3 regions of the Cupriavidus sp. USMAHM13 genome follow, and region 1 is predicted to be linked to each of the others. Evidence: predicted binding sites of a transcription regulator. Region 1 holds the regulator's gene; each other region holds the start of a gene.

What was found. Region 1 encodes sigma-54, which starts transcription at its own class of promoters, with help from an activator protein. Its sites were predicted from a motif close to TGGCANGNAANCTGCTTT; they were not measured.
Region 2: a site for sigma-54 is predicted at 1,625-1,642, ahead of BKK81_RS30495 (ammonium transporter). Genes of this name have one in related genera too.
Region 3: a site for sigma-54 is predicted at 1,229-1,246, ahead of BKK81_RS08720 (circularly permuted type 2 ATP-grasp protein). Genes of this name have one in related genera too.

What each region holds. Positions count from the first base shown of each region.
Region 1 covers NZ_CP017751.1:948,639-951,859, reverse strand. Annotated here, with positions in the region: gene lptB (LPS export ABC transporter ATP-binding protein) at 30-824, shown strand; gene BKK81_RS04310 (RNA polymerase factor sigma-54) at 925-2,400, shown strand; gene hpf (ribosome hibernation-promoting factor, HPF/YfiA family) at 2,450-2,800, shown strand; gene ptsN (PTS IIA-like nitrogen regulatory protein PtsN) at 3,185-3,221, shown strand, end outside.
Region 2 covers NZ_CP017752.1:2,797,495-2,800,715, reverse strand. Annotated here, with positions in the region: gene BKK81_RS30500 (mechanosensitive ion channel family protein) at 1-190, opposite strand, end outside; gene BKK81_RS30495 (ammonium transporter) at 391-1,593, opposite strand; gene BKK81_RS30490 (HU family DNA-binding protein) at 2,167-2,448, shown strand; gene BKK81_RS30485 (acyl-CoA thioesterase) at 2,613-3,101, shown strand; gene BKK81_RS30480 (CreA family protein) at 3,112-3,221, shown strand, end outside.
Region 3 covers NZ_CP017751.1:1,982,588-1,985,808, forward strand. Annotated here, with positions in the region: gene edd (phosphogluconate dehydratase) at 1-358, shown strand, start outside; gene BKK81_RS08715 (gluconokinase) at 516-1,013, shown strand; gene BKK81_RS08720 (circularly permuted type 2 ATP-grasp protein) at 1,448-2,923, shown strand; gene BKK81_RS08725 (alpha-E domain-containing protein) at 2,966-3,221, shown strand, end outside.

The DNA.
Region 1 (3,221 bases):
GCGCCAGGCGCTCCCAACGCACTGCCCTCATGACCGATACCCAGACCGCCCCCGCCGCCACCGCCAGCAACGGCCAGTCCGCCGGCGGCAGCACGCTGACGGTACGCCACCTGAAGAAGCGCTATGGCTCGCGCACGGTGGTCAAGGACGTCTCGCTCGACGTCAAGAGCGGCGAGGTGGTCGGCCTGCTGGGGCCCAACGGCGCCGGCAAGACCACCTCCTTCTACATGATCGTCGGCCTGGTGGCGCTGGACGAAGGCGACATCGTGCTCGACGGCCTGCACCTGAGCGGCCTGGCCATCCACGAGCGCGCGCGCATGGGCCTGTCCTACCTGCCGCAGGAGGCCTCGGTGTTCCGCAAGCTCAACGTCGAGGAGAACATCCGCGCGGTGCTGGAGCTGCAGATCGTCGACGGCAAGCCGCTGTCGGCGCAGGAGATCGAGCGCCGCCTGGACGCGCTGCTCGACGACCTGCAGATCGCCCACCTGCGCCAGAATCCCGCGCTGTCTCTGTCGGGCGGCGAGCGCCGGCGCGTGGAAATCGCGCGCGCGCTGGCTTCGGCCCCGCGCTTCATCCTGCTCGACGAACCGTTCGCCGGTGTCGACCCGATCGCGGTGGGCGAGATCCAGCGTATCGTCAGCTTCCTCAAGGCGCGCAACATCGGCGTGCTGATCACCGACCACAATGTGCGCGAGACGCTGGGCATCTGCGACCACGCCTACATCATCAGCGAGGGCGCGGTGCTGGCCGAGGGCCGCCCGCAGGAAATCATCGCCAACGAATCGGTGCGCCGGGTCTACCTGGGCGAGAACTTCCGCATGTGATGCGGTGGCCGCGCCTCGCCGGCGCGGGACCGCGACAAAGCGGCAGGAACGTTAGCAATTTTCGTTCCATCGCGCTGCGGATGGGCATAGAATAGGCCGCATGAAACCTTCGCTTCAGCTCCGCCTTTCCCAGCATCTCGCACTGACGCCACAGCTTCAGCAGTCGATCCGGCTGTTGCAGCTTTCCACGCTCGAACTGCAGCAGGAAGTCGAGCAGGCCCTGATCGAAAACCCTCTGCTCGAGCGCGAAAACGATTGGATCGAGAGCCCGCTGCGGGTGGCCGCCGATGGCAGCATCAACGTGCAGAGCGCACCCGCGCCGGCCCCGGCCGAAGCGCAGGGCAATGGCGAGGCACGCAGCGACGAGGGCGGCGGCGATGAAGAGCGCTTCGGCGACGGCGCCGACGACTACGGCAGCGACTGGAGCCTGGACGACTTCGCGCGTCGCCCCCAGGGCGACGAAGACGAGAAGGCGCCGCTGCAACTGCGCGACGCCGAGCCGACCCTGCGCGAGCACCTGATGGAACAGCTCGCGCCGCTGAAGATCTCGGCGCGCGACAAGGGCCTGGCCATCTTCCTGATCGAGTCGCTCGACGACGACGGCTACCTCAGCGCCACGCTCGAGGAGATCTGCGAAGAGCTGCCCGAAGAGCTGGAGTTCGAGATCGAGGAAGTGCAGGCCATGCTGGCCCTGCTGCAGAGCTTCGATCCACCCGGCGTGGGAGCGCGCAATGCGGCCGAATGCCTGGCGCTGCAGCTGCGGCGGCTGTCGCATCCGCAGCGCGAGCTGGCGCTGGGCATCGTCAACCACCACCTGGAACTGCTGGCCGCGCGCGATTACACGCGCTTGAAGAAGGCGCTGCAGGTGGACGAGACGGCGCTGAAGGCAGCACATGACCTGATCCGCTCGCTGGCACCGTATCCGGGCCACGCCTACAACCGTCCGCAGGCCGACTTCGTCGTGCCCGACGTGTTCGTGCGCAAGAGCGGCAGCGGCTGGATCGCCCAACTCAATCCCGACGTGATGCCGCGCCTGCGCATCAACGACATGTACGCGCAGATCCTGCGCGGCGCCAAGGGCGAATCCGGTGCCGCCGGCCTGCAGCAGAAACTGCAGGAAGCCCGCTGGCTGATCAAGAACATCCAGCAGCGCTTCGACACCATCCTGCGTGTCGCACAGGCCATTGTCGAGCGTCAAAAGAACTTCTTCAGCCACGGTGAAATTGCGATGCGCCCCTTGGTTTTGCGGGAGATTGCCGATACACTGGGATTACACGAGTCAACCATCTCTCGGGTGACGACTAACAAATACATGGCCACCCCCATGGGCACTTTCGAGCTGAAGTACTTCTTCGGCAGCCATGTGTCCACGGAAACGGGCGGCGCTGCTTCATCAACGGCTATCCGAGCCTTGATCAAGCAACTGATAGGAGCCGAAGACCCGAAGAATCCCCTGTCCGACAGCCGAATTGCCGAATTGCTGGGCGATCAGGGCTTCGTCGTGGCGCGCCGGACGGTCGCCAAGTACCGAGAAGCGCTGAAGATCCCGGCAGTCAATCTCCGCAAGTCTTTGTAGCCGAGCCGCATCGCCTGCCTGGTGTGGCTCTTTCAGAAGGAGAAGCGCTATGAACTTCAAGATCAGTGGACACCACCTGGACATCACGCCACCCCTGCGTGAGTACGTGGAAACGAAGCTGGAGCGTATCGTCAGGCATTTCGATCAAGTCATCGGCGTTAGCGTGCTGCTCTCTGTCGACAACCACAAGGAAAAGGACAGGCGTCAGTACGCGGAAATCAATCTGCATCTGAAGGGCAAGGACATCTTCGTCGAGGCGCACCACGAAGACCTGTATGCGGCGATCGACGCACTGGTCGACAAGCTGGACCGTCAGGTCATCCGGTACAAGGACCGCGTGCAGAGCCACGACCGGGAATCCGTGAAGTACCAGATGGCTGCCGCACAGATGCAGCAATAGCCAGAGAAAACAATAAGAACAATCTGCCTGATCTGCCTTGAGGCCGCCCGTCGGCCACCAGCACAAGGGCCAGACCACGAACCGCGCATCAGCGCGGTTTTTTGCTTTTGGCGGACCGGCTCGCGTGCACGCCCCGTACACGCCCTCGTCCGGGGGAGTTCGCAAGTGGCGCGACGCAGTGTATGCTCTCCAATACATGAGTCGCCGCTACCGCCGGGACCGCGGCTTGCGCGCCGCACAAGAAGGCGGGCGGGCTGCTCTATAATGGTCCGATACTCCGCATGCCGGCGCCCGACCGGCGGAGCGAGCGGATATTCCGCCTCTTTGACCCGGCCGGGCGCGCAGCGCACCGGGCCGCTTATCTGGAATCCCTGCGCACCTGCCATGAACCGTTTGGCCAAATTGCTGCCGCCAGGCAACA
Region 2 (3,221 bases), on a different replicon from region 1:
AGCCGACGTAGCGCAGCAGGGTGGAATCGACCTTCTGGCGCGACAGGGATTTCTGCACCAGGCCGACGACGAAGTGGATCAGCCAGCGGCCGACGATCCAGAAGGCGAGGGCGGAGAGTATCTTGACGCCGAACTCGGTGGCGTAGGCGGTAACCGTTTCCTGAAATTTCTGCAGCGTTGCGGCATCCATTGGCGTGTTCTCCCGGCTGGCTGGACAGAGATCGATCCCGGATCGACGGATCGATGCGGATTCCTGCCTGCCGCGGCGGTGCCGGGCAGGCAAAAATCATTATTGCGCTGCCAAAATCGGAAGTTCAAGCAAACAATGGTAAGGCGCCGGGCGGCCTGCCGCCGCCCGGCGCCTGCCTGTCTTTGTCTGCCGGTTCTCGTTTACCAGTTGGTCTCACGCTCCGCGGTGGCGGAGATGCGGTGCAGCGACAGATCGGCGCCGTTGAATTCGGCCTCGGGATCGAGCCGGATGCCGACGAACTTCTTCAGCGTGCCATAGACCACCGTGCCGCCGACCAGGGCGATGACGATGCCCAGTACCGTGCCGATCAGTTGGGCCAGCAGCGATACGCCGCCGATGCCGCCCAGCGCGCGGGCACCGAAGATGCCGGCGGCGATGCCGCCCCAGGCCCCGCACAGACCGTGCAGGGGCCATACGCCGAGCACATCGTCGATATGCCATTTGTTCTGCGCCAGCGTGAACAGGTAGACGAACAGCACACCGGCAACCGCGCCGGTGGCCAGCGCGCCCAGCGGGTGCATCAGGTCCGAGCCGGCGCAGACCGCCACCAGGCCGGCCAGCGGGCCGTTGTAGGCGAAGCCCGGATCGTTGCGCCCGGCCCACCAGGCAGCCAGGGTGCCGCCCACCATGGCCATCAGCGAATTGATGGCGACCAGCCCGCTGATCTTGTCGATGCTCTGCGCGCTCATCACGTTGAAGCCGAACCAGCCCACCGCCAGCACCCAGGCGCCCAGCGCGAGAAACGGGATGTTCGACGGCGGATGCGCGCTGATGCGCCCATCTTTCTGGTAGCGGCCGCGCCGCGCGCCCAGCAGCAGCACGGCGGGCAGCGCGATCCAGCCGCCCACGGCGTGCACCACGACCGAGCCGGCGAAGTCATGGAAGGGCACGCCGGTCAGCGTGGTGATCCATTGCTGGACGCCCAGGCGCTGGTTCCAGGCGATGCCTTCGAAGAAGGGGTAGACGAATCCGACCAGTACGAAGGTGGCCATCAACTGAGGCGTGAAACGGGAGCGCTCGGCAATGCCGCCCGAGATAATCGCCGGGATGGCCGCGGCAAAGGTGGCCAGGAAGAAGAATTTCACCAGTTCATAGCCGCTTTTCTGTGCCAGCACGTCGGCGCCGACCATGAAATTCACGCCATAGGCCACCGTATAGCCGATGAAAAAATACGCAATAGTGGAAACCGCGAAATCCACCAGGATTTTGACCAGGGCGTTGACCTGGTTTTTCTTCCGTACCGTGCCCAGTTCGAGAAAGGCGAAGCCGGCGTGCATGGCCAGCACCATGATCGCGCCTAGCAGGATGAACAGGGCGTCGGTGCCGCTCTTCCAGTTGTCCATGAGTCCCTCATGCTCAAAATAGGCGCATGGGTATGCAAAAAGCGTTCCAAGTTGGGGCCGGTCGCACCATGGCATGGTGCAGACGCACCGTAGTGGGGGTTGTGGCGGAAGTCCCGGGACAAGCCGCCGCATCGAGGCGGGTCCGCGCGCACCGATTCGGAGCGGCCTGCTTTGGCTTTGTGCACCTAATCGGGGCGCGGCGCCAGAATGGGGCGTGCGCCGGGCGCGCCGGAGCCGGTCCGGTGCATGGCCGCCGACGGGGAGACCAGGCCAGGCGGGGAGACGCATGGCCTGCGTCCATCGGCGGACGCATCGGCGGCATCGGTCGCACCGGAGGCGCCGATCATGCCGGCGTCATTGCCATTGTTTGCATTCCGGGACGCGTGCGAATAGCCCTGCCAGCTGCCTAAATCCGCTACAAAGGCGCGCCGGCGAAGGATTTGCGGGTTTTTTTCGTTGCGTCGGTGCCACTGGGGATTGCTCTCGGCGCAAAGGGCAGATTAGACTGCGCCGATCGGTGAACTGCCGCCTGGAGGCGGGGCCGGTGAAGACGACCAACAAGGGAAATCAGCCATGAATAAAGGTGAACTGGTATCTGCCATCGCCGCGGACGCGGAACTGAGCAATGCTGCAGCAGAGCGCGCGCTGAATGCCGCGCTGGACAATATCAAGAAGGCAGTCTCCAAGGGTGACTCGGTGACGCTGGTGGGCTTCGGCAGCTTCAGCTCGGGCAAGCGCGCAGCGCGCACCGGCCGTAACCCGCGCACCGGCGAGACGATCAAGATTCCGGCTGCGAAGACGGTCAAGTTCGCGGCTGGTCAAGGTTTCAAGGACGCTGTGAACAAGAAGAAGTAAGCCGTCCGCGGTCCATGCTTCGCGATAGAGCGGCCTTTGCGGCCGCTTTTCATTTTGCGGCGCGATGACGCCGCGCCGTGTCACGGCCGGCAGCCTGTTCCGGCGGTACACTGGCCGGGCCGCGCCCTGCGGGCGCCGAACTTTCCTTGGCACCAGGTAGCATCATGAACGAATTGCCCCACCAGCTTTCCATGACCGTGCTGATGACGCCGGACATGGCCAATTTCTCCGGCAATGTGCACGGAGGCACGATCCTGAAGTATCTCGACATGGTGGCCTATGCCTGTGCCAGCCGCTATGCCGGCAGCTACGTGGTCACCCTCTCGGTGGACCAGGTGACCTTCCGCCAGCCCATCCACGTAGGCGAACTGGTGACCTTCCTGGCGGCGGTCAACTTCACCGGGCGCAGCTCGATGGAGATCGGCATCAAGGTGGTGACCGAGAACATCCGCAGCAAGCTGGTGCGCCACACCAACAGCTGCTATTTCACCATGGTGGCGGTCGACGACGACGGCAAGCCGACCGAGGTGCCGCCGCTGCAGCCCCGCGACAAGGTCGAGCGCGAGCGCTTCGCCGCCGCTCAGCAGCGGCGCGCGCTGCGCCAGGAAATGGAGGCGCGCCAGCACCAGATCAAGGCCGCCCCGGCGGCCTGAGGGAGACGCGATGCGCACCATTGCCAGCGTGCTGGCCGCCGGCTTCCTGCTGGCGGCCGCGGCGGCGCAGGCCGAGGAGATCGGCAGCGTCAGCACCAATTTCCGCGTGACCGGTTCCGA
Region 3 (3,221 bases), 1.0 Mb from region 1:
CCTGGTCACCGACGGCCGCATGTCGGGCGCCTCCGGCAAGGTGCCGGCCGTGATCCATGTGGGGCCCGAGGCACTGGCTGGCGGCATGCTGGCGCGTGTGCGCGACGGCGATCGCATCCGCGTGGACGCCGAAGCTGGCGTCCTGCAATGGCTCGGCGACGCGGCCGAGCTGGCCGCACGCGAGCCCGCGGCGGCGCCTGCCGACGCCTTCGCCGGTTTCAGTGTCGGACGCGGCCTGTTCGGCCTGTTCCGGCGCCAGGCGCGCGACGCCGAAGCCGGCGGCAGCGCGCTGGACCTGTCCGAGGCGGACGCGATGCCGCGCGAGGCTGTCCAAACCGGGGCGGCCGTCGCACAATAGGCTGGCCGTCCGGTATCCCGGCAACCCACCTTCCAATCACCTGGCTTGGTTCCCCGGCGGCGGGCCGCCCGGGAGCCATCGCACGCATGCGAGCGGCGCGATGCACGACAAGCGACAAGGATGGGCACACCATCCGATCCTGATCGACGGAGCAGACATGATCTATATCCTGATGGGCGTATCCGGCAGCGGCAAGACCACGGTCGGCCAGCTGCTGGCACAGCGGCTGCAATGCGGCTTCCATGACGCCGACGAATTCCACAGCGAGGCCAACAAGGCCAAGATGCACGCCGGCGTGCCGCTGACCGACGAAGACCGCTGGCCGTGGCTGGCCGCCATGCGGGCGGCCATCGATGCCGCGCGCGCCGAGGGACGCACGCACGTGTTCACATGCTCGGCCTTGCGCCAGGTCTACCGCGACCGGCTGACGCCGCCCGAGGGCGGCGTGACCTTCGTCTTCATGAAGGGCGATGCCGGACTGATCGGGCAGCGCCTGTCGGCGCGCAGCGGCCATTTCTTCAACCCGGCGCTGCTGCACAGCCAGTTCGAGACGCTGGAGGAACCCGACGGCGCGCTGGTGATCGACATCCGCCGCCCGCCGGAGGCGCTGGTGGACGCCATCCTGGCCGAAGCGCCGGCGCGCGCGGGGGACTGAGGGGCCGTCGGCGGGCTCCCGTACCACCCAGGCCACCGGGCCGCCGGGCGCCGCCGCGCCCGGCGCACGCCACCCGTCTTCCCCGTCTTCCCCGTCTTCCCCGTCTTCCCCGTCTTCCCCGTCTTCCCCGTCTTCCCCGTCTTCCCCGTCTTCCCCGTCTTCCCCGTCTTCCCCGTCTTCCCCGTCTTCCCCGTCTTCCCCGTCTTCCCCGTGCCTGGCAAGTATCTTGCTTGATCCCCACGGGCCTCGGGAATGCCGCAGCTTGCGGCCGGCGCCGGCGCGGGTATGCTGGAAGAGCCAGCATGCGGCACCGCAGCCAGCGCTGCCGGGGCCGCGCAGGGGGGTTCCCCAGATCGCAAGGCTGGGGACGCGAACATGGCCAACAACGGGCGGCCGGCAGTCCGGAACGCCCTCGACACGGAGGATGGGCCATCATGGCGGCGGCGCGGTTTTTCGACGAGATGCTGGACTGGAGGGGCGAAGGGGTCCCGGCCATCCAGGCGGGGCAGGACCTGCCGGCGGGCGCGGTGCGGCCGCACTACCGGCAGTTTGCGGACTGGCTGGCGCGGCAGTCGGAAGCGACCATGGCCAACAAGCGCGCGGAGGCGGACCTGATCTTCCGCCGGGTGGGCATCACCTTCGCGGTGTACGGCGACAAGGACGAAACCAACAGCGGCACCGAGCGCACCATTCCGTTCGACGTGATTCCGCGCATCTTCCCGGCGTCGGAGTGGGCGGTGCTGGAGCGCGGGTTGCGCCAGCGCGTGGCGGCGCTGAACCGCTTCATCCATGACATCTACCACGGCCAGGACATCATCCGCGCGGGCGTGATCCCGCCGGACCAGATCTACAACAACGCGCAGTACCGGCCGGAGATGCTCGGCATCGCGGTGCCGCAGGACATCTACGCCCACGTCGCCGGCATCGATGTGGTGCGCGCCGGCGAGGGCGAGTTCTACGTGCTCGAGGACAATCTGCGCGTGCCGTCCGGCGTGTCGTACATGCTGGAAAACCGCAAGATGATGATGCGCTTGTTCCCGGATCTGTTCGCGCGCAACCGGGTGGCGCCCGTGGCCCACTATCCCGACCTGCTGCTCGACATGCTGCGCAGCGTGTCGCCGCAGGCCATCGCCGATCCCACTGTGGTGGTGCTGACACCGGGCATGTACAACTCGGCCTATTTCGAGCACGCCTTCCTGGCGCAGCAGATGGGGGTGGAGCTGGTCGAGGGCAGCGACCTGTTCGTACAGGACGACTACCTGTACATGCGTACCACGCAGGGCCCGCAGCGCATCGACGTGATCTACCGCCGTGTCGACGACGATTTCCTCGACCCGCTGGCCTTCCGCCCGGATTCGGCGCTAGGCGCCGCCGGCCTGCTGTCGGTCTATCGGGCCGGCAACGTGACCATCTGCAATGCGATCGGCACCGGCGTGGCCGACGACAAGTCGATCTATCCCTACGTGCCGGACATGATCCGCTTCTACCTGGGCGAGGAGCCGGTGCTGGCCAACGTGCCCACCTATATGTGCCGCCGGCCGGACGACCTGCAGTACGTGCTTGACCACATGGGCGAACTGGTGGTCAAGGAAACCCACGGCGCGGGCGGCTACGGCATGCTGGTCGGCCCGGCCGCCACGCGCGCGGAGATCGATGTCTTCCGCGAGGTCGTCAGGGCGCGGCCGGAGCAGTACATCGCCCAGCCCACGCTGGCCTTGTCCACCTGCCCGACCTATGTGGAGTCCGGCATCGCGCCGCGCCATATCGACCTGCGTCCCTTCGTGCTGTCGGGGCGCGAGGTGCGCATGGTGCCCGGCGGGCTGACGCGCGTGGCCTTGCGCGAGGGCTCGCTGGTGGTCAATTCCTCCCAGGGCGGGGGCACCAAGGACACGTGGGTGCTGGAGCGCTGAGACAGCGCCGGCCACGACCATTGCATTGCCAGGAGCCGAACCATGCTGAGCCGCACCGCCGACCATCTGTTCTGGATGGCGCGCTACACCGAGCGCGCGGAAAACACCGCGCGCATGCTCGACGTCAACTACCAGACCTCGCTGCTGCCGCAGTCCGCCGAAGTGGCGGAGCAGGGCTGGTGGGCCATGCTCGACATTTCCGAGCTGACGCGTGCCTTCGACGACAAGTACGGGCTGCTGTCGCGCGACGACGTGATCGATTTCATGGTGCGCGACATGACCAATCCCTCGTCCATCA